Regions from separate parts of the Rhizobium sp. BT04 genome, predicted to be linked through region 3. Evidence: riboswitches for the same ligand, from Rfam matches in the RefSeq annotation. Region 3 holds a riboswitch; each other region holds the start of a gene.
What was found. A riboswitch is a leader RNA that binds a small molecule or an ion and turns the genes downstream of it on or off. The one in region 3 is predicted to bind cobalamin.
Positions count from the first base shown of each region.

Region 1 (4,254 bases), 340 kb from region 3:
GGTCACATGCTCCGGCCAGGTGAGTGCGTCGCTGCAGGCCTGGGCGAGAAGATCCTCGAACAATGCGGTGATCATGCCCGTCTCCTCGGCGATATCAATGAAGACAGGCGGCGGGATGTTGACACCATCATCGCCGATCCAGCGCGCCAAGGCCTCGAAGCCACAGAGCTGGCCGGACTTCAGGTCGATCAGCGGCTGATAGAAGGGTTTGATCGCCTTGGTGGAAATTGCAGCACGCAGCCTGGTTTCCAGCGCGGCGCGTTCCGTTACCTTGTCCTGCATCGACGGTTCGAAGACGAAATAATGGTTGGGTCCGCGTGATTTCGCCTCGTACATGGCAAGGTCGGCACGATGGGCGGCATCTTCAAGGGGTTCGGCTCCCTCGACCCAGCGGTCGTAGCCGACGCTGGCGCCGACTTCGACGGCAAAGCCATCGATATGGATCGGCCGGGTAATGGCCTGGATCAAAAGCTTGGCAAAACGCTCCTCGCGTTGCGCCGTCAGGGCGAACGCGACGATGACGAATTCGTCACCGCCGAAGCGATAGACGCAGTCGGCATTGCCGAGCGCGCAGATGCGTCTGGCAACCTCGATCAACAGGACGTCGCCGCCCTTGTGGCCGACGAGATCGTTAACTTTCTTGAAGCCGTCGAGGTCGACGGAGAAGAGGGTGACGTTGCGGCCCCACTCCTCGATCTCGGCCTCGTCGGTCTTGATCGGCCGGGAAAGAATCTTGCGCTCGAAGGCGTAGCGGTTCGGCAGTTTGGTCAGGTGGTCGTGGGTTGCGGTCCAATCGGCCTTTGCCTGAGCGGCGGCGCGCTGTTCCGTTTCCTTGCGCAGGTCGGCGATGCGCAGCACCGAATAGATGAAGCTCATGGCACCGGCGATGCCCAGCGCCAGAACGAGCTTGTCGGCGCCGTATTCGCCGAAACCGGTCATGAAGAAGGCAAGGCTGTCGTCAAGCTGCAGCAGCGTGCCGAGGAGCCAGAGAGTGATCCCGAACCCGACGATCGACACACATTGCCTTCCGGCCCTGCTCTGGAAAAATACCGGCACCACGCCTTCTCCATCTCCAACCTTCGCGGAAGTAGCACAAAAGTCTGAAATGTTCGTTGAAACCAGAAGGCGAATTATCGGAGGCGGCAGCCTGTTGCTGTACCGTCAAGGGACCAGAGGGGTGCTTTTGCGAGACCGAGAAACGCTGAGCGCGGTCTTCGTCGTGATTGCAGACTGGCGTGTGAAAAGAACGAAGGCGAGCGTGCCATGGCACCGCTCGCCCTTTCGTGCTTCAGGCGGTGACGATCAGCAGCGGGACGCTGACGATGAGACCGACCAGAACTGTGACTGTGGCAAAACGCATCAAACGCAAGCGTCGCGTGCGCTCCCCACTCCAATCATATGTCATTCTTCCATCTCCTTGGGATAAGGAAGTAGTCCCCGCCAAACCGGGTTCAATAGAGATGACGCGATTTGCTTGTGTAAGGCTGGATAAGTTTATGCAGCGATTCAAGGTGTTACAGCGGCCTCGGGCTCTAATGCGGAAAGCGTAGAGACCAGCGCCGTCCATCAGTGGTCATGTGAATGACGGCGAGTGGCTCGACGTCGCTCAGCCAGAAGGAAGGGAGTGGCGCCTGAAGCACATGCGCCACCGCTGCCCGAATGACGGCCGCGTGGCTGACGGCGATCACATGGCCGCCGAGGCTGGATTCATTGTCCATCCAGCTGGCGACCCGCCTGCGCAGATCAACAAGGCTCTCGCCGCCATGCGGGGCAGCTTCCGGATCGCTCATCCAGGCCAGGAGGTTTGCCGGCTCGTCTGCCTCGACCGTGGTGATCGACCTGCCGGCCCAGCGGCCATGGTCGCAGTCGCGAAGCGCCTGATCTATCCGGGCGTCAAGGCGAAGCGCTTCCGCGGTCTGGCGCGCGCGTAAGGCGGGGCTCGTGGCGATACGGTCGGCGCGGGGAGGGGCAGCCATGCTGGCCGCTTCTTCCTCCGCCTTGTCTTCCAGCGGTTCGTCGAGCGGGAACAGGGCTTTGCGGCTTGCCATCGTCGCGCCGTGGCAGATCCAGGTGAGGCGCGTATTCACCATCGTTCTGATCTCCCGGAATGCGGCTCCAGCGTCTTTGCCGGCTTGTGAAGTTTCGTTGACAGTCTCTTCGGCGTGCAGATATAACCGTGCTGTTGCGGGTTTGGAAGCCGGTGGAAATCCGGCACGGTCGCGCCACTGTGACCAGCGTGTCGAAAGCTCTTCGCGTTGGAAGTCAGACCCACCTGCGTAAGCACTCTTTCGACTGAACGCGTCATTCCCGGAGGAATACATGTCTGACACCACTTTCGCGCCCGCAGCAGTACCGGCGCCGATCCCCTTAGGAGAGATCCTGCCCTGGGCGATCTTCGGCGGCCTGCTGATGCTCATCGTCCTCTATTTCGTCGGTACCGAGGAAGGCGCAATGGCGCTGTTCAATGGCATGTATGTGCACGAATTCGTGCATGACGGTCGTCATCTCCTCGGCTTTCCCTGCCACTAAAGCGCGTCGCGATCTTTCAGATTCGCTTCTCGCGCCTTAGGTCTTGTTTTGCGCATGTCGTTCTCGCGAAACCGCTCACACAGTTTTGCGCGACATGCTTTAGGGGAGTTCCTGACATGGTTGGAAACCTTCTGCTTCGCGGCATGCTCGCGGGCCTGATTGCCGGTATTCTCGTTTTTGCCTTCGCCCATACCTTCGGCGAGCCGCTGGTCGATGCGGCCATCGCCTTCGAGGCGGCGACTGCGCAGGCGGCCGGCGAAGCTGCTGAACCTGAAATCGTCAGTCGCGCCACGCAGGCCGGTCTCGGCCTTTTTACCGGCGTCATGGCCTACAGCGTCGCCGTCGGCGGGCTTTTTGCGCTTGCCTTCGCTTTCGTGCACGGGCGCTTCAGCAGCCTTTCGGCGCGCGGCACTTCGGCGGTCATCGCCCTTGCCGCCTTCGTGGCGATCGTTCTTGTTCCCGGGATCAAGTATCCGGCCAATCCGCCGGCGGTCGGCAATCCCGACACGATCGGCGTCAGGACCGAAATGTTCTTCCTGATGATCGTCGTTTCGCTTGCCGCGCTGGTTGCCACAGTGGCGCTGTCGCGCCGTCTTGCCGAACGTTTCGGTCTCTGGAACGGTGCGATCATCGCCGGCATCGCCTATCTCGTCTTCATCGGCCTCGTGCTCTATCTGCTGCCGCCGATCAACGAGGTGCCGGAGAATTTCTCGGCGATGGTGCTCTGGCGGTTCCGCACGACCTCGCTCGGCATGCACGTGATCCTCTGGGCAACCTTGGGCCTCGCCTTCGGAGTGCTGGCGGAAAAGCAGCTTGCCGTGAAAGGCGGGCCGCAACGAGGTCGGCCGGCAACGGCGTTTCACTGAATGCATCGAGGGGCGCCGCATACCGGCGCCCTGAACTTTTCGGGCAAACATGAAAAGCAGCCGAACCATACCGCTCCTGTCGACGGCGTTTGTCGGCGTCGCCTTTTCTTGCGTGGTTGCCGGAAACGCCTTTGCCCATAGCCGCAGCGGCGGCGGCAGCCATGCCGGGCTGGATATCCCCGAGATTTCCCATGGCGAGATGGCGGTGATTTCAGACTATCGCAGTGGGATCATTGACCTTGCGTCGCAAGCGGTCGATACCAACGAGCGGTTCCGCCGCGTGCTGAACTATGCCGAAATCCAGTATTCCTATTGTCTATGGGGCCGGATGCCGGGTAGCGTGACGGACGAGGAAAGCCCGTTCAACCAATGCGCCCATGCCTATCTCGCAGCGACCAAGGCCGTCTTGTTTTCGATGCGTGAGATGCCGCGGGAGAGCGCTGCGGCGGGTGAAATCATTTCCGCGGTCGACGCCGACATGGTGCGGCGCGGCCTTGCGCTCGTCACCTGCCGGTTCAGCGGCGAGGCCTTCAACACCGCCGATGTTGTCAAGCCGCACTGGAGCAAGGTACCGCTTCATCCAGCCAGTATGGCATCGTTGACGGGGCTTGCCGCATTGTTCGGCGTTGGTTTTTATGCGCTTCGCCGCTTGCTGCGGCCGGAGGCTCAATCGTCGGAATAGCGCTGCTCGCGCCACGGATCGCCGTAGATGTGGTAGCCGTTCTTTTCCCAGAAACCGGCCTCGTCGTCCGGCATAAGCTCGATGCGGCGCAGCCATTTGGCGCTTTTCCAGAAATAGAGATGCGGCACGACCAGGCGCATCGGGCCGCCGTGATCCGCCGTCAGCGGCAAGCCTTCC
Region 1 is NZ_CP125652.1:2,106,798-2,111,051, reverse strand. It holds gene QMO82_RS18875 (bifunctional diguanylate cyclase/phosphodiesterase) at 1-1,056, opposite strand, end outside; gene QMO82_RS18870 (histidine phosphatase family protein) at 1,533-2,087, opposite strand; cobalamin riboswitch at 2,170-2,291, shown strand; gene QMO82_RS18865 (CbtB domain-containing protein) at 2,320-2,529, shown strand; gene QMO82_RS18860 (CbtA family protein) at 2,646-3,395, shown strand; gene QMO82_RS18855 (hypothetical protein) at 3,445-4,077, shown strand; gene QMO82_RS18850 (sulfite oxidase-like oxidoreductase) at 4,062-4,254, opposite strand, start outside.
Region 1: it holds a riboswitch for cobalamin, as region 3 does, so the genes downstream of both, QMO82_RS18865 (CbtB domain-containing protein) here and nrdH (glutaredoxin-like protein NrdH) in region 3, are expected to answer to the same signal.

Region 2 (4,254 bases), on a different replicon from region 3:
CCCCGATCTCGTTGCCGACAAATACGACGCGATCATCTCATCCATGTCGATGAGCCTTGAGCGGCGTCAGAAGGTTGCCTTCACTGAAAAATACTACAACAGCCCGTCGGTGTTCATCGCCCGGAAGGATTCGTCGATCAGTGACGTCAGCCCCGCCGCCCTCAGCGGCAAAGTTCTTGGAGTGACGTCGTCGACAGCGCAGGAATCCTATGCCAACCATCTTTATCCGGAAATGAAGAAGACGATTTTTCGGTCTTCGCCCGAATTGTACAAGGGGCTGGCGGATGGGAGCGTCGACATTATCCTCGAGGATAAACTCGCCATCTACGACTGGATTGCCAACACCAAGGCGGGAAGCTGCTGCGAGTTCAAAGGGCCGGATCTGGTCGATATCACCTATTTTGGTGAAGGTGCCGGGATCGCGCTGCGCCTCGATGACAAGGAGCGTCTGACGCGCCTGAACGAAGCGTTGAAGACCATCAAGGCCGACGGGACCTATGACATGATCAACGCAAAATATTTCCCGTTCAGCATCCAGTAGTTCGTCAATCAAATTGTCATGTGACAAAGCGGAATGGCCGGTTTTCCACCGGCCATCCCTGTCAGGTAAAGTCCTTGGTCGCAATCGTTACGCGGCCTTCGCGACCTCTCCATGAGGATCGAGGACATATTTCGTCGCCGCGCCATGGTCGAAGCTTTCATATCCAGCGGCGGCATCGTCGAGCGGGATGACCTTGGCGTTGACGATGTCGGCAATCGGCAGTCGGTCGTGGAGGATCGCCTGCATGAGCTGACGATTGTATTTGAGCACCGGAGTCTGGCCGGTGTGGAAGGACTGCGCCTTGGCCCATCCGAGGCCGAAGCGGAGCGACAGATTGCCGTGTTTGGCGGCATTGTCGACAGCGCCCGGATCCTCGGTGACGTAGAGGCCGGGAATACCGATCGAACCTGCGGCGCGGGTAATCTCCATCATCTGATTGAGCACGATCGCCGGCTGCTCGCCGCCGGAGTGGCCGCGGGCCTCGAAGCCGACCGCATCGATGGCGCTGTCCACCTCGTTGGTGCCGACGACCTCAGCGATCATGTCGCCAAGACGGTCGCTCTTCGACAGGTCGATCGGTTCGAAGCCGACCTTGGCGGCATGCGCCAGACGGTCCTTGTTGAAATCACCGATCATCACGACCGCAGCGCCGAGAATGCGGGCCGAAGCCGCAGCCGCAAGACCGACAGGGCCGGCGCCGGCGACATAGACGGTCGAGCCGACGCCAACGCCGGCACGCACCGCGCCATGGAAGCCGGTGGGCAGAATGTCGGAGAGCATGGTGAGATCGCGGATCTTTGCCATCGCCTTGTCGCGATCCGGGATTTTCAGCAGGTTGAAATCGGCATAGGGAATGGTGACGTAACGCGCCTGTCCGCCGATCCAGCCGCCCATGTCGACATAGCCGTAAGCGCCGCCGGCGCGGGCCGGGTTTACCGTCAGGCAGACGCCGGTATCCTGTGACTTGCAGCAGCGGCAACGGCCGCAGGCGACATTGAACGGCACCGAGACGATATCGCCGATGTCGAGCATCTCGACGTCGACGCCTTTCTCGATGATCTCGCCGGTGATTTCATGACCGAGGACCAGGCCCGGCATCGCCGTCGTGCGACCGCGGACCATGTGCTGGTCGGAGCCGCAAATGTTGGTCGAGATCACCTTCAGGATCACGCCGTGCTCGATGCGGCGGCCATCGGGCGCTTCCAGCTTCGGGTCGTCGATGTCGCGCACTTCGACCTTGCCCGGCCGGAGATAAACGACGCCTCTATTCTTGCTCATGGATTCCTCCCACGTGTTTGAATGCCTCGATCTGCAACCGATGCAGCCGATGGCAACATTCCCTCCGGCCTGCCTCCTCTGCAGCCCGGTGTCGACAGCGCCGGATACCGCCGCATCGGGCGATATTCGGATTTTGCAAAAGGGACAGATTGGTGGAGGAGAAGAGTGAACGCCACGGTCTGGCCTGTCGTTCGTGATCGCCCGCCGCAATCCGTCGATTTGCCGCGCAAGAGCTGGTGTCCGGCTCCAGAAACTCCTTTCGATCCATCGCGAGATCTTTCCGGATCTTTCCGGCGATTTCCGTGAGGATTTCAGTTCTTCTACCGCTGCGGGCAGCGCCGGCGTCAGGCCGGCTTCCCGATGGGCCATTTCGCCAGTTTGCGAGATAGCGCCTTGAACACCACAAACAAACCATGCCTGACGGAAAACAGCGATCAAAAAAACGACATGGGTGCAACTCAAAGACGACAGTCGGTGAAGTCGCAGGAGCGCGCTGCGCAGGGTCAATAATTGATCCCGCGAATACGGCGGTTTTCCGGACCGTCCGGGAAGATTTGATTGCCGTCTGGCGGGAGATGGCCGGCTTAGGCGCGATGCGTTCGCCGGCCGCGGTTGGCGTCGATCGCTGTGTGCCAGAACACGGCGCCGAGGATGATCGCGCCGCCGAAATAGGTGGCGACGGGCGGTTGCTCGGAAAACAGCAGCCAGACCCAGAAGGGTGTCAGCACGATTTCCATCGTGCCGATCAGCGCGGCTTCCGCCGGCGGCATCCGCTTTGCCCCGGCAAGGAAAAGCACCAGCGCCAGGGAGAAATTGGTGGCGCCGAAGGCGGCCAGGACGATCCAGTTGTGCAGGTCGAGCGAGCCGACCGAACCGAACGGCGCGAAGATGATGAGGGTCAGGAAGGCGCTGACGACGGTCGGCGGCAGGCTCGGCACGCCGGGGCTGATGCGCGGGATGATGATGACGAGCGCGAAGGACGCGGTCATGCCGAGCGCCAGCAGGTCGCCCCAGCCGGTACCGCCGCCGATCGACGAGGCGACGATGACGGCGACGCCGAGGAGCGAGATGCCGCCGGCAATCATGGTCCGCCGGGCCACCCTCTCCTTGAGGATCAGCCAGCCGAACAGCGCCGCGATGAACGGAGTCGTCGCATAGATCATCGTCACATTGGCAACGGTGGTCATGTAAAGCGACCCGATGAAACATCCCTGACTGAAGGTCTGGCAGGCGATCATCGCCAGACCGCTCGGATGGAAGACGGAACGCCATTGCCGCCGCGAGATGCCCCCTTCGAGGAAAAGGCAGGGGATCAGCAGAAACAGGCCACCGAACAATGACCGCCAGGCGATCGCCGTCCATACGTCGGTTGTGAGCAGCCGCGAATAGACGCCGCTCGCACTCCAGGCAAGCGTCGCGGCAACAATGAGAAGCACACCCTTCTCGTGCTCGCTGCCGGCGAGGCGCGTGGTCGGATTTTCAATGGTCACGCAGATGGTCTCAAAGAAGGAAGTCGAACGCGGGTCTTTTGTGCGCCAGGAATTGACATCAGACAAACGAATAGTAGAGATAGCTGTTATCGATTTTTTCTATGGCTGCCCATGCATGAACCTATTGAAAGCGAGCTCCTGAGGACCTTCCTTGTCGTGGCCGAGACGTCGAATTTCTCGACGGCTGCCCAGCGCATCGGGCGGACGCAATCGGCGGTTAGCAGCCAGATCAAGAAGCTCGAGGAGACGATCGGCGAAACGCTGTTCGAGCGCGGTGCCCGCGGTGTACTGCTGACGCGCCAGGGCATACAGCTCGTGCCTTATGCCCGCCGGATCATCGACCTGCTGAGCGAGGCCGCCGCGACGATCCGCAGCAAACCGCTGGATGGGCCGGTGCGCATCGGCATTCCCGAGGAATACAGCCAGACGGTGCTGCCGGCAGCCCTTGCGGCTTTCGCCGTGCGCCACCCGGCCGTCGAGGTCACCGTATCCTGCGACTATACCGTCCGTAACCTCGCCGCCCTTGAGCGGGACGAACTCGATCTCGCCGTCGTTTTCGACTGGAGCGACCAGACGAAAGGCGAGGTCCTCTGCGTTGACCCCACAGTCTGGGTTACTTCAATGGTTCATCGGCTGCACGACATTGATCCCCTGCCGATTGCGACCTATCGCAATTCCGCATGGTCGCGCGATTATGCGCTCCGATCGCTTGAGCAGATCGGCCGCAATTACCGGATCGCCTTCATCGCCGATACCGGCTCGGGGCTGAAGAATGCCGTCACCGCGGGCCTTGCCGTTACCACGCTGTGCCGCAGCAACATTCCGCCCGGCTGCCGCGAGCTCACCGCCGAAGACGGTTTTCCGCCGGTCGATTCCTCGAAAGTCGTGCTCCGGCGCAATCCCTACCGATCCAGTGAGGCAGTTCGCGAACTAGCGGATATGTTG
Region 2 is NZ_CP125647.1:162,750-167,003, reverse strand. It holds gene QMO82_RS00850 (transporter substrate-binding domain-containing protein) at 1-541, shown strand, start outside; gene fdhA (formaldehyde dehydrogenase, glutathione-independent) at 629-1,819, opposite strand; cobalamin riboswitch at 2,032-2,230, opposite strand; gene QMO82_RS00840 (DMT family transporter) at 2,404-3,309, opposite strand; gene QMO82_RS00835 (LysR substrate-binding domain-containing protein) at 3,421-4,254, shown strand, end outside.
Region 2: it holds a riboswitch for cobalamin, as region 3 does, so the genes downstream of both, fdhA (formaldehyde dehydrogenase, glutathione-independent) here and nrdH (glutaredoxin-like protein NrdH) in region 3, are expected to answer to the same signal.

Region 3 (4,254 bases):
TGCCGATCGCGCGGCGCGCGGTCATGGCTGCCTTCTCGGGAACGCCGTTTTCAATCGAGATGCTGATGACGATCGCCGCCGTCGGCGCCGTCATCATCAATGCCGGCGAGGAAGCGGCAACCGTCGTGTTCCTGTTCCTCGTCGGCGAGCTGCTGGAGGGCGTGGCGGCGGGCAAGGCGCGCGAAAGCATCCAGTCGCTGACGGCCCTGGTGCCGAAGAACGCGTTGCTCGAAGACAATGGCCAGACGCGCGAAGTGCCGGCGGAAAGCCTCGCCGTCGGCGCCATCATCATGGTGCGTCCGGGCGACCGCATCTCGGCGGACGGCATCATCGTCTCGGGCGAGAGCGCGATCGACGAGGCGCCGGTGACGGGCGAGAGCACGCCGGTGCGCAAGGGTGTCGATGCCGTCGTTTTTGCCGGCACGGTGAATGGCGATGCGGTACTCAGGGTTCGCGTCACGGCGGCCGCTGCCGATAATACCATTGCCCGTGTCGTCAAGCTGGTGGAGGAGGCGCAGGAATCCAAGGCGCCGACGGAACGTTTCATCGATCGCTTCTCGCGCTATTACACGCCCGGCGTGGTGGTGGTCGCCGCACTCGTTGCGGTCGCTCCGCCGCTGTTGCTCGGCGGCTTCTGGAGTGAATGGGTCTATAAAGGCCTTGCCATCCTGCTGATCGGCTGCCCCTGCGCGCTCGTCATTTCGACGCCGGCGGCGATCGCCGCCTCGCTTTCGGCAGGTGCCCAGCGCGGGCTGCTGATGAAGGGCGGTGCCGTCCTGGAAACGCTCGGCAAGGTGACGATGGTCGCCTTCGACAAGACCGGCACGCTGACGGAAGGCAAGCCGCAGGTGACCGATCTGGTTTCCTTCGGATTGAGCGAGGCGCAGTTGCTGTCGCGGGCCGCAGTGCTGGAGAAGGGTTCCAGCCATCCCTTGGCGCTGGCGATCCTCAACCGCGCCAAGGCGGACGGCGTTCCCGTGCCGCCGGCCTTCGAGCTGGAAGCACTGCCGGGCAAGGGTGTCAGCGGCAAAGTCGGCGGCGAGACGCTGGATCTGCTGTCGCCGCCTGCCGCTCGCGAGCGGGGGGCGCTCAGCGTCGAACAGGATGCACGCATCACGACGCTGAACGACGAGGGCAAGAGCGTATCGGTGCTGCTCGTCAACGGTGCCACGGCCGGCCTGATCGCCATGCGCGACGAGCCGCGCGAGGATGCGCAGGCGGGGCTTTCCACGCTCAAATCGGCCGGCGTCAAGGCGATGATGCTGACGGGCGACAACAAGCGGACGGCGGCGGCCGTCGCCGGCATGCTCGGCATCGACTGGCGCGGCGAGATGATGCCGGAGGACAAGCAGCAGGTCGTTGGCGAATTGAAGCGCGAGGGCTTTGTCGTCGCCAAGGTTGGCGACGGCATCAACGACGCGCCGGCGCTGGCGGCTGCCGATATCGGCATCGCCATGGGCGGCGGCACCGATGTGGCGCTGGAGACGGCGGATGCCGCAGTGCTGCACGGACGCGTCGGCGACGTGGCGCGGATGATCGAACTGTCCAAACGCACGATGCGCAACATCCTGCAGAATATCACCATCGCGCTCGGGCTGAAGGCGGTGTTCCTGGTGACGACGATCGCCGGCATCACCGGACTCTGGCCGGCGATCCTCGCCGATACCGGCGCCACCGTGCTGGTGACGATCAATGCGCTCAGGCTGCTTCGGATAAAGATATAACATCGCGGGTCACCGGCGGGATGTCCCATCGACGATTCGGGCGTGATCTCGAATCGAAATCTTGGCGCCGGCCATAGCCGGCTCTCATCAAGGCTTTCTCCACAGCCTGCTTTCTTTAAGCTTTGGTTATCCCTGTTTTTCACAGGAATACAGCAATTTCAAACCTGTCGTAACGCAAGGCAAAAACCATCCGTTGACGCGAATTTGGATTGAGGTACTATATCTAGTGTTCGAGGTTCCGTCGATTCGTGAGGATCGGCGGCTAAGACGGGAATTCGGTGCGCTTCGCCATCATGGCGCGGCAATGCCGGAGCTGCCCCCGCAACTGTAAGCGGTGAGCAACTGTCCGATTTCAGGTCACTGGAGCATGATGCTCCGGGAAGGCTGGGGCAGGGTGCTTTGACCCGTGAGCCAGGAGACCTGCCTCGAACAAAACGTCCACGGGCGGGGTGTCCGGATGGTCGCGTTGCATGGCTGCGGGGATGTCTCCGCATCGCGTTTCGCAGGCCCGAACCTTCGCCCCCGAAACCTTCGCATTGAGTCACTTCGGGGTGAAGTCATGTCAGTATCTCAGTCCAGGCCGCCGCCCGCACCAAGAGGGCGGATCACGCCCGGCGGCTGAACGAGCCGCATAGCTGCAAAACATCAGAGTGTTTTTCGACGGATATCAAGAGATTTCCGATCGATGTCCTGCGTCCCAATCGCGTCGTCACGAGGAATATCATGACCATTACCGTCTACAGCAAGCCTGCCTGCGTCCAATGCACCGCCACCTACCGCGCCCTCGACCGGCTGGGCGTCGACTATGACATCGTCGATATCTCGCAGGATGCCGAAGCGCTCGATCGCGTCCGCAGCCTTGGCTACATGCAGGCTCCGGTCGTCATCGCCGGCGAGCAGCATTGGGCGGGCTTCCGTCCCGACATGATCAGCGCACTTTCCTGATCGGAAAAGCGATGGGGCTGATCGTCTATTATTCCAGCCGGTCCGAGAATACCCATCGGTTCGTCGCCAAGCTCGGACTGCGCGCGGCGCGCATTCCCTCAAGCGGTGCAGACGCGTTCCATATCCGCGAACCCTTCGTGCTGATCGTGCCGACCTATAGCGGCGACGGCGGCAAGGGGGCCGTTCCCAAGCAGGTGATCCGTTTCTTGAACGATGCGGAAAACCGAGGACACATCCGCGGCGTGATTGCCGCGGGCAACAGCAATTTCGGCGAGACATACGGGCTCGCCGGCGACGTGATCTCGCGGAAATGCCAGGTACCTTACCTCTACAGGTTCGAGCTGCTGGGCACCGAAGACGACCTCGCCAACGTCAAACACGGAATGGAACGGTTTTGGACACGGGAACAACTCTGACGCGGGATGCGGGCGCAAAACCGCATAACACTTTTGCTCATCCCGCCGGCGAACGCCCTTTGAAAGCGGCTGATGCGGTCGACTACCACGCGCTGAACGCGATGCTGAACCTCTATGACGATGAGGGGCGGATCCAGCTCGACAAGGATCGTTTGGCAGCCAAGCAATATTTCCTGCAGCATGTGAACCAGAACACGGTGTTTTTCCACAATCTCAGGGAAAAGCTCGATTACCTCGTGACCGAGGGTTATTACGAGCAGGAGGTTCTCGACCAGTATTCCTTCAATTTCGTCCGCGATCTGTTCGACGAGGCCTATGCCAGGAAATTCCGTTTCCCGACCTTCCTCGGCGCCTTCAAATATTACACCAGCTACACGCTGAAGACCTTCGACGGAAAGCGCTATCTCGAGCGATATGAGGACCGCATCTGCATGGTGGCGCTGGCCTTGGCGCGCGGCGACGAGGCACTTGCCCGCGACCTAGTGGACGAGATCATTTCCGGCCGTTTCCAGCCGGCGACGCCGACCTTTCTCAATGCCGGCAAGAAGCAGCGTGGCGAACTGGTCTCCTGCTTTCTGCTGCGGGTCGAAGACAATATGGAATCGATCGGCCGATCGATCAATTCGGCGCTGCAATTGTCGAAGCGCGGCGGCGGCGTGGCGCTGTCGCTGACCAACATCCGTGAGGCGGGCGCGCCGATCAAGCAGATCGAAAACCAGTCGTCGGGCATCATCCCGGTGATGAAGCTGCTTGAAGACAGTTTCTCCTATGCCAACCAGCTCGGCGCGCGCCAGGGGGCGGGTGCCGTCTATCTGAACGCCCACCACCCCGACATCATGCGCTTCCTCGATACCAAGCGCGAAAATGCCGACGAGAAGATCCGCATCAAGACGCTGTCGCTCGGCGTCGTCGTGCCGGACATCACCTTCGAGCTCGCTAGGAATAGTGAGGACATGTACCTGTTTTCACCTTATGACGTGGAACGCGTCTATGGCGTGCCTTTCACCGAGATTTCGGTGACGGAAAAGTATCGCGAGATGGTCGCGGACGCCCGCATCTCGAAGAAGAAGATCAAGGCGCGCGAATTCTTCCAGGTGATCGCCGAAATCCAGTTCGAGAGCGGCTACCCTTACATCATGTTCGAGGACACGGTGAATCGGGCGAACCCG
Region 3 is NZ_CP125652.1:2,446,730-2,450,983, reverse strand. It holds gene QMO82_RS20430 (heavy metal translocating P-type ATPase) at 1-1,724, shown strand, start outside; cobalamin riboswitch at 1,941-2,167, shown strand; gene nrdH (glutaredoxin-like protein NrdH) at 2,448-2,669, shown strand; gene nrdI (class Ib ribonucleoside-diphosphate reductase assembly flavoprotein NrdI) at 2,681-3,085, shown strand; gene nrdE (class 1b ribonucleoside-diphosphate reductase subunit alpha) at 3,064-4,254, shown strand, end outside.

Region 4 (4,254 bases), 1.4 Mb from region 3:
GCCGCCCTCGATCAGATAGGCCCAGAGCGCATTGAGATCGTCGAGATCAACATTGGAAAAAGAAACCAGTCCCGCATCCGGCTTGGCATCGCCCGGCAGCACTGCAATCAGCGCCCCGCTGCGAGCCGCGACCGCATGCAACGCCTCCAGCGCATAGTGGAAATAGCTCGCTCCGCCCAGCGCCCGCACGATGATCAGCTTCGCATGCCGCGCCGTCCGCTCGACATAGGTATCGACCGACATCGGATGCTTCAGGCTCATCAGGCTGGCAAGCCTCAGCGCATATCCGCTCGCCCCGCCGGCATGAGCCGCGGCGATTGCCGCAAGCTCGGTGTCGGCGGCCGAGAGGAACAGGACATCGCCCGGCGACTGGCCGAGGTCGATGGCCTCGTCGCCGTCACTGATCGTCCCCTGCTGGGCCAGAAGCAGATGCATTCTCTATCCTCAGACCAGCGCTTCGATCGCCTTGCGCACCGCGTCCTGATCCATCTCGTGGAGGCCGATGACGACGAGACGCGTGTTGCGCGCTTCACCCGGTGCCCAGGCGCGGTCGAAATATTGGTCGATGCGCGCACCCACGGCCTGCAGCTGCAGGCGCATGGGCTTGCCGGAAACCTCGATGAAGCCCTTGAGGCGCAGCACATCATGCTCAGCGATGATGCCCTTCAGCTTCTCGACGAAACTTGATGTATCCGCAATCGCACCAAGCTCGACGACGAAACTGTCGAATTCGTCGTGATCGTGCGGCTCGCCGTCCTCATGCTCCAGCTCGTGATGGGACTTGCGGTTGGCGATATCGTCTTCCGCGCCGATGCCGAGGCCGAGCAGCACGCTTGCCGGCACCTCGCCATTCCTGGCTTCGATCATCACGGGCTTGCGGGCAATGCGCGAGGCGACCTCACTCTTCACGCGGCCAAGGCCGGCGACGTCGATCAGGTCGGTCTTGTTGAGAACGATGAGATCGGCGCAGGTGAGCTGATCCTCGAACAGCTCCTCGATCGGGCTTTCGTGATCGAGCGATTCATCCTCGGCGCGGCGCGCATCGACGGCATCATGGTCGTCGGCAAAACGCCCGGCGGCCACGGCCGCACTGTCAACCACCGTGATGACGCCATCGACGGTCACCTGGGTGCGAATATCGGGCCAGTTGAAGGCAGCGACCAGCGGCTGCGGCAAGGCGAGGCCCGAGGTTTCGATGACGATATGGTCGGGCCGCTGTTCGCGCTCGAGCAGCTTCGTCATCGTCGGAATAAAATCGTCGGCGACGGTGCAGCAGATGCAGCCGTTGGTGAGCTCGATGATATCGTCCTCGCTACAATTCTCCGCACCGCAGCCTTTCAGCACGTCGCCGTCGACACCGAGATCGCCGAATTCGTTGATGATGAGCGCGATCTTTTTGCCGCCGGCATTGGTGAGCAGGTTGCGGATCATTGTCGTCTTGCCGGCGCCGAGGAAGCCGGTGATGACGGTTGCGGGAATCTTCTGCTGGTTCATGGACTTAACCCTTCATTTTCAGCGGCAGGCCTGCCGCGATGAAATAGACTTCAGCGGCCTTCGCCGCGATCGATTGGTGCAGCCGGCCGGCATGATCGCGAAAATCCCGCGCCATGCGATTGTCGGGCACGATGCCGAGGCCGACCTCGTTGGAAACGAAAACGAGCCGCGCTTTGGCGCCGGGCAGGAAATCGGCAAGGGCGGCAAATTCCGCCGCCATGTCACGCTGCTCCATCATCAGATTGGTGACCCAGAGCGTCAGGCAGTCGATCAGCACGATACGCCCCTCGCCGTCGATGGCGGCGAGCTTACCGACGAGATCGAGCGGCTCCTCATGCGTCGTCCAGGACGGGCCGCGATCGGCCTTGTGCTTGATGATGCGCGCCTGCATCTCCTCGTCCCAGGCACGGCCGGTGGCGACGTAGTGGCGGTCGAGGCCGGTTGCGGTGACGAGGGATTCGGCAAAGCGGGATTTGCCGGAGCGGGCGCCGCCGAGGATGAAGACGGTGTTGGATGGGGCGCTTGTCATATGCAGACCGTCGCCAGAGGAAACGCGACGCTCCGCCACCCTCCCTCATTCCCTTCCTCGGACTTTGCCCGAGGGATGTCACAGGAATCCAGCCACGGCGCGTCCGCGCCGTGAATGACTCGGTTAAAGGGGAGTCCTCCGCGCCCAACGACTTGGGCGCACTGGATTCCTGTGACGAGCACAGGAATGAGGGAGGAGAGGAATGTGCCCACCAAACACGCCGCAACGGAAGGCGCCGACACCTGTAAGGTCTCGCCAAGCCGCGCCGCACCAGGCCGCGCTGAATTCAATCGTTCAGCCAAGACAACCTCCGTGCTGGCAGCGGGCATAGCGCCCAGGGTTGGGCTTTTCGCCCGGCACGGGATGGCAGGTCTCCTGGCTCGCGGTTGTCGGCCGATCGGGGCAGACCGGAAACCGGTCGCCCTGATCCTGCCGGCGGATCTGCCTCGCCTTCCCGGCTGCATCGGTGAAAGAGTGGACGATTCGTAGATATAGAGGCGTCCGACCCCGGTTGATCACCATGCATGTCCAGTGGCTTTTCCGGCATATCGCCCATCCGTCCCGCCTGCACCATTGCAGGGGCCGGCCGGAAGCGCTCGATGCCGGATGGAAGACCCTGACCGCTCTACAGTCGCGGGGTCGGCTGTGATAAAGGCGCCCGGCTTGGGTCCGCCCCGTCACATTCCCTTTTCATCCGGAAGGGCGCTACACCGATCCGGAACCATCCGTTATATCAGGATGGTCAGGTGACCATCCGTTGAGGGATGGTTAGGCAAGCCCGGGAGTGAAGTCAACCGGCCTTGACGGCCGCCCGATCGCCGGTAAGGCGGCGCACTCATTCAAACATGACTTACTCCACCAAAAATATCGTCTTTTATCAGAGACTTACGTCATAAATATTTGACCCGAACGCCGGCTTTTCGCCGCAATTGCACTGCAAGCGGACTGCGCCACCGCCCTTGACCGAGCCTCTCCCCGCCTAGTTGTCTGGCCATGCTTATGAAATTGGATCGGCGCCGTCTGCGCGCGCTGCGTGTTTTCTTTGATCCGGGGCGGCTGCGTGCGCTGACCCGCCGCAGCGAGGTCGGCCTGTCGCTTGCGGGCGCTGTCGTCGGCATCGCCTCGGGGCTTGCCGTCACCGGCATGAGCTTCGTCTCCAATGAATTGCACCGGCTGGTCTTCGGCATCGCCGACGACGAAAGGCTGAGCTCGTCCGACATCGACGACAAGCTGCTGCTGCTCGCGGCCCCTGTCGTCGGCGGCATCCTGCTCGGGCTGTTGCTTTTCATCTTGGCGAAACGACGCAAGAAGCCGATGGTCGATCCGATCGAGGCCAATGCTCTGCATGGCGGCCGCCTGTCCTTGACCGACAGCATCATCGTTGCCGTGCAGAACCTGATCTCCAACGGCTTCGGCGCCTCCGTCGGGCTCGAGGCCGGCTATACCCAGCTTGCCGCCGGCATCGCCTCGAAATTCGGCCTGAAGCTGCAGCTTCGCCGCTCTGATCTGCGCGTGCTCGTCGGTTGCGGGGCGGCCGGCGCTATCGCCGCCGCCTTCAACGCGCCGCTGACCGGCGCCTTCTATGCCTTCGAGCTGATCATCGGCACCTATACGATCGTCTCGCTGACCCCCGTGGTTGTCTCGGCCCTTGTCTCCACTCTCATTGCAAGGCTGCTTGCCGACGGCGATTTCGCCATCGATATCGGCAGCTTCGGCACGGTCGTGCCGGCCGATTATATCCCGGCCCTGCTGCTCGGCGCCTTTTGCGCCGGTGTCGGCATCCTGATCATGCAGGGCGTCGCCTTCGTCGAGGAACTGGCGCGCAAGAGTGCGATCGCTCCGCCCTTCCGCCCGGCGCTTGGCGGCATCGTCGTCGGACTGCTGGCGATGATCTCTCCGCAGGTGCTTTCGGCCGGCCACGGCGCGCTGCATCTCAACCTCTCCCGCGATGTGGCGATCCCGACGCTGATCGGCCTCTTCCTGTTGAAATCCTTCGCCTCGGCGATCTCGATCGGCTCCGGCTTCAGGGGCGGCCTGTTCTTCGCCTCGCTGTTCATGGGTGCCCTGCTCGGCAAGCTCTTTGCCTATTGCGGCCCCTATTTCGCCGATGCGACGCTGACGCCTGTTATCTATGCCGTGGTCGGCATGAGTTCGCTCGCCGTCGCCGTCATCGGCGGGCCGCTGACGATGACCTTCCTGGCGCTGGAAATCACCGGCGATTTCCCGATTAC
Region 4 is NZ_CP125652.1:1,050,838-1,055,091, forward strand. It holds gene cobN (cobaltochelatase subunit CobN) at 1-435, opposite strand, end outside; gene cobW (cobalamin biosynthesis protein CobW) at 445-1,494, opposite strand; gene cobU (bifunctional adenosylcobinamide kinase/adenosylcobinamide-phosphate guanylyltransferase) at 1,499-2,023, opposite strand; cobalamin riboswitch at 2,371-2,764, opposite strand; gene QMO82_RS13735 (chloride channel protein) at 3,017-4,254, shown strand, end outside.
Region 4: it holds a riboswitch for cobalamin, as region 3 does, so the genes downstream of both, cobU (bifunctional adenosylcobinamide kinase/adenosylcobinamide-phosphate guanylyltransferase) here and nrdH (glutaredoxin-like protein NrdH) in region 3, are expected to answer to the same signal.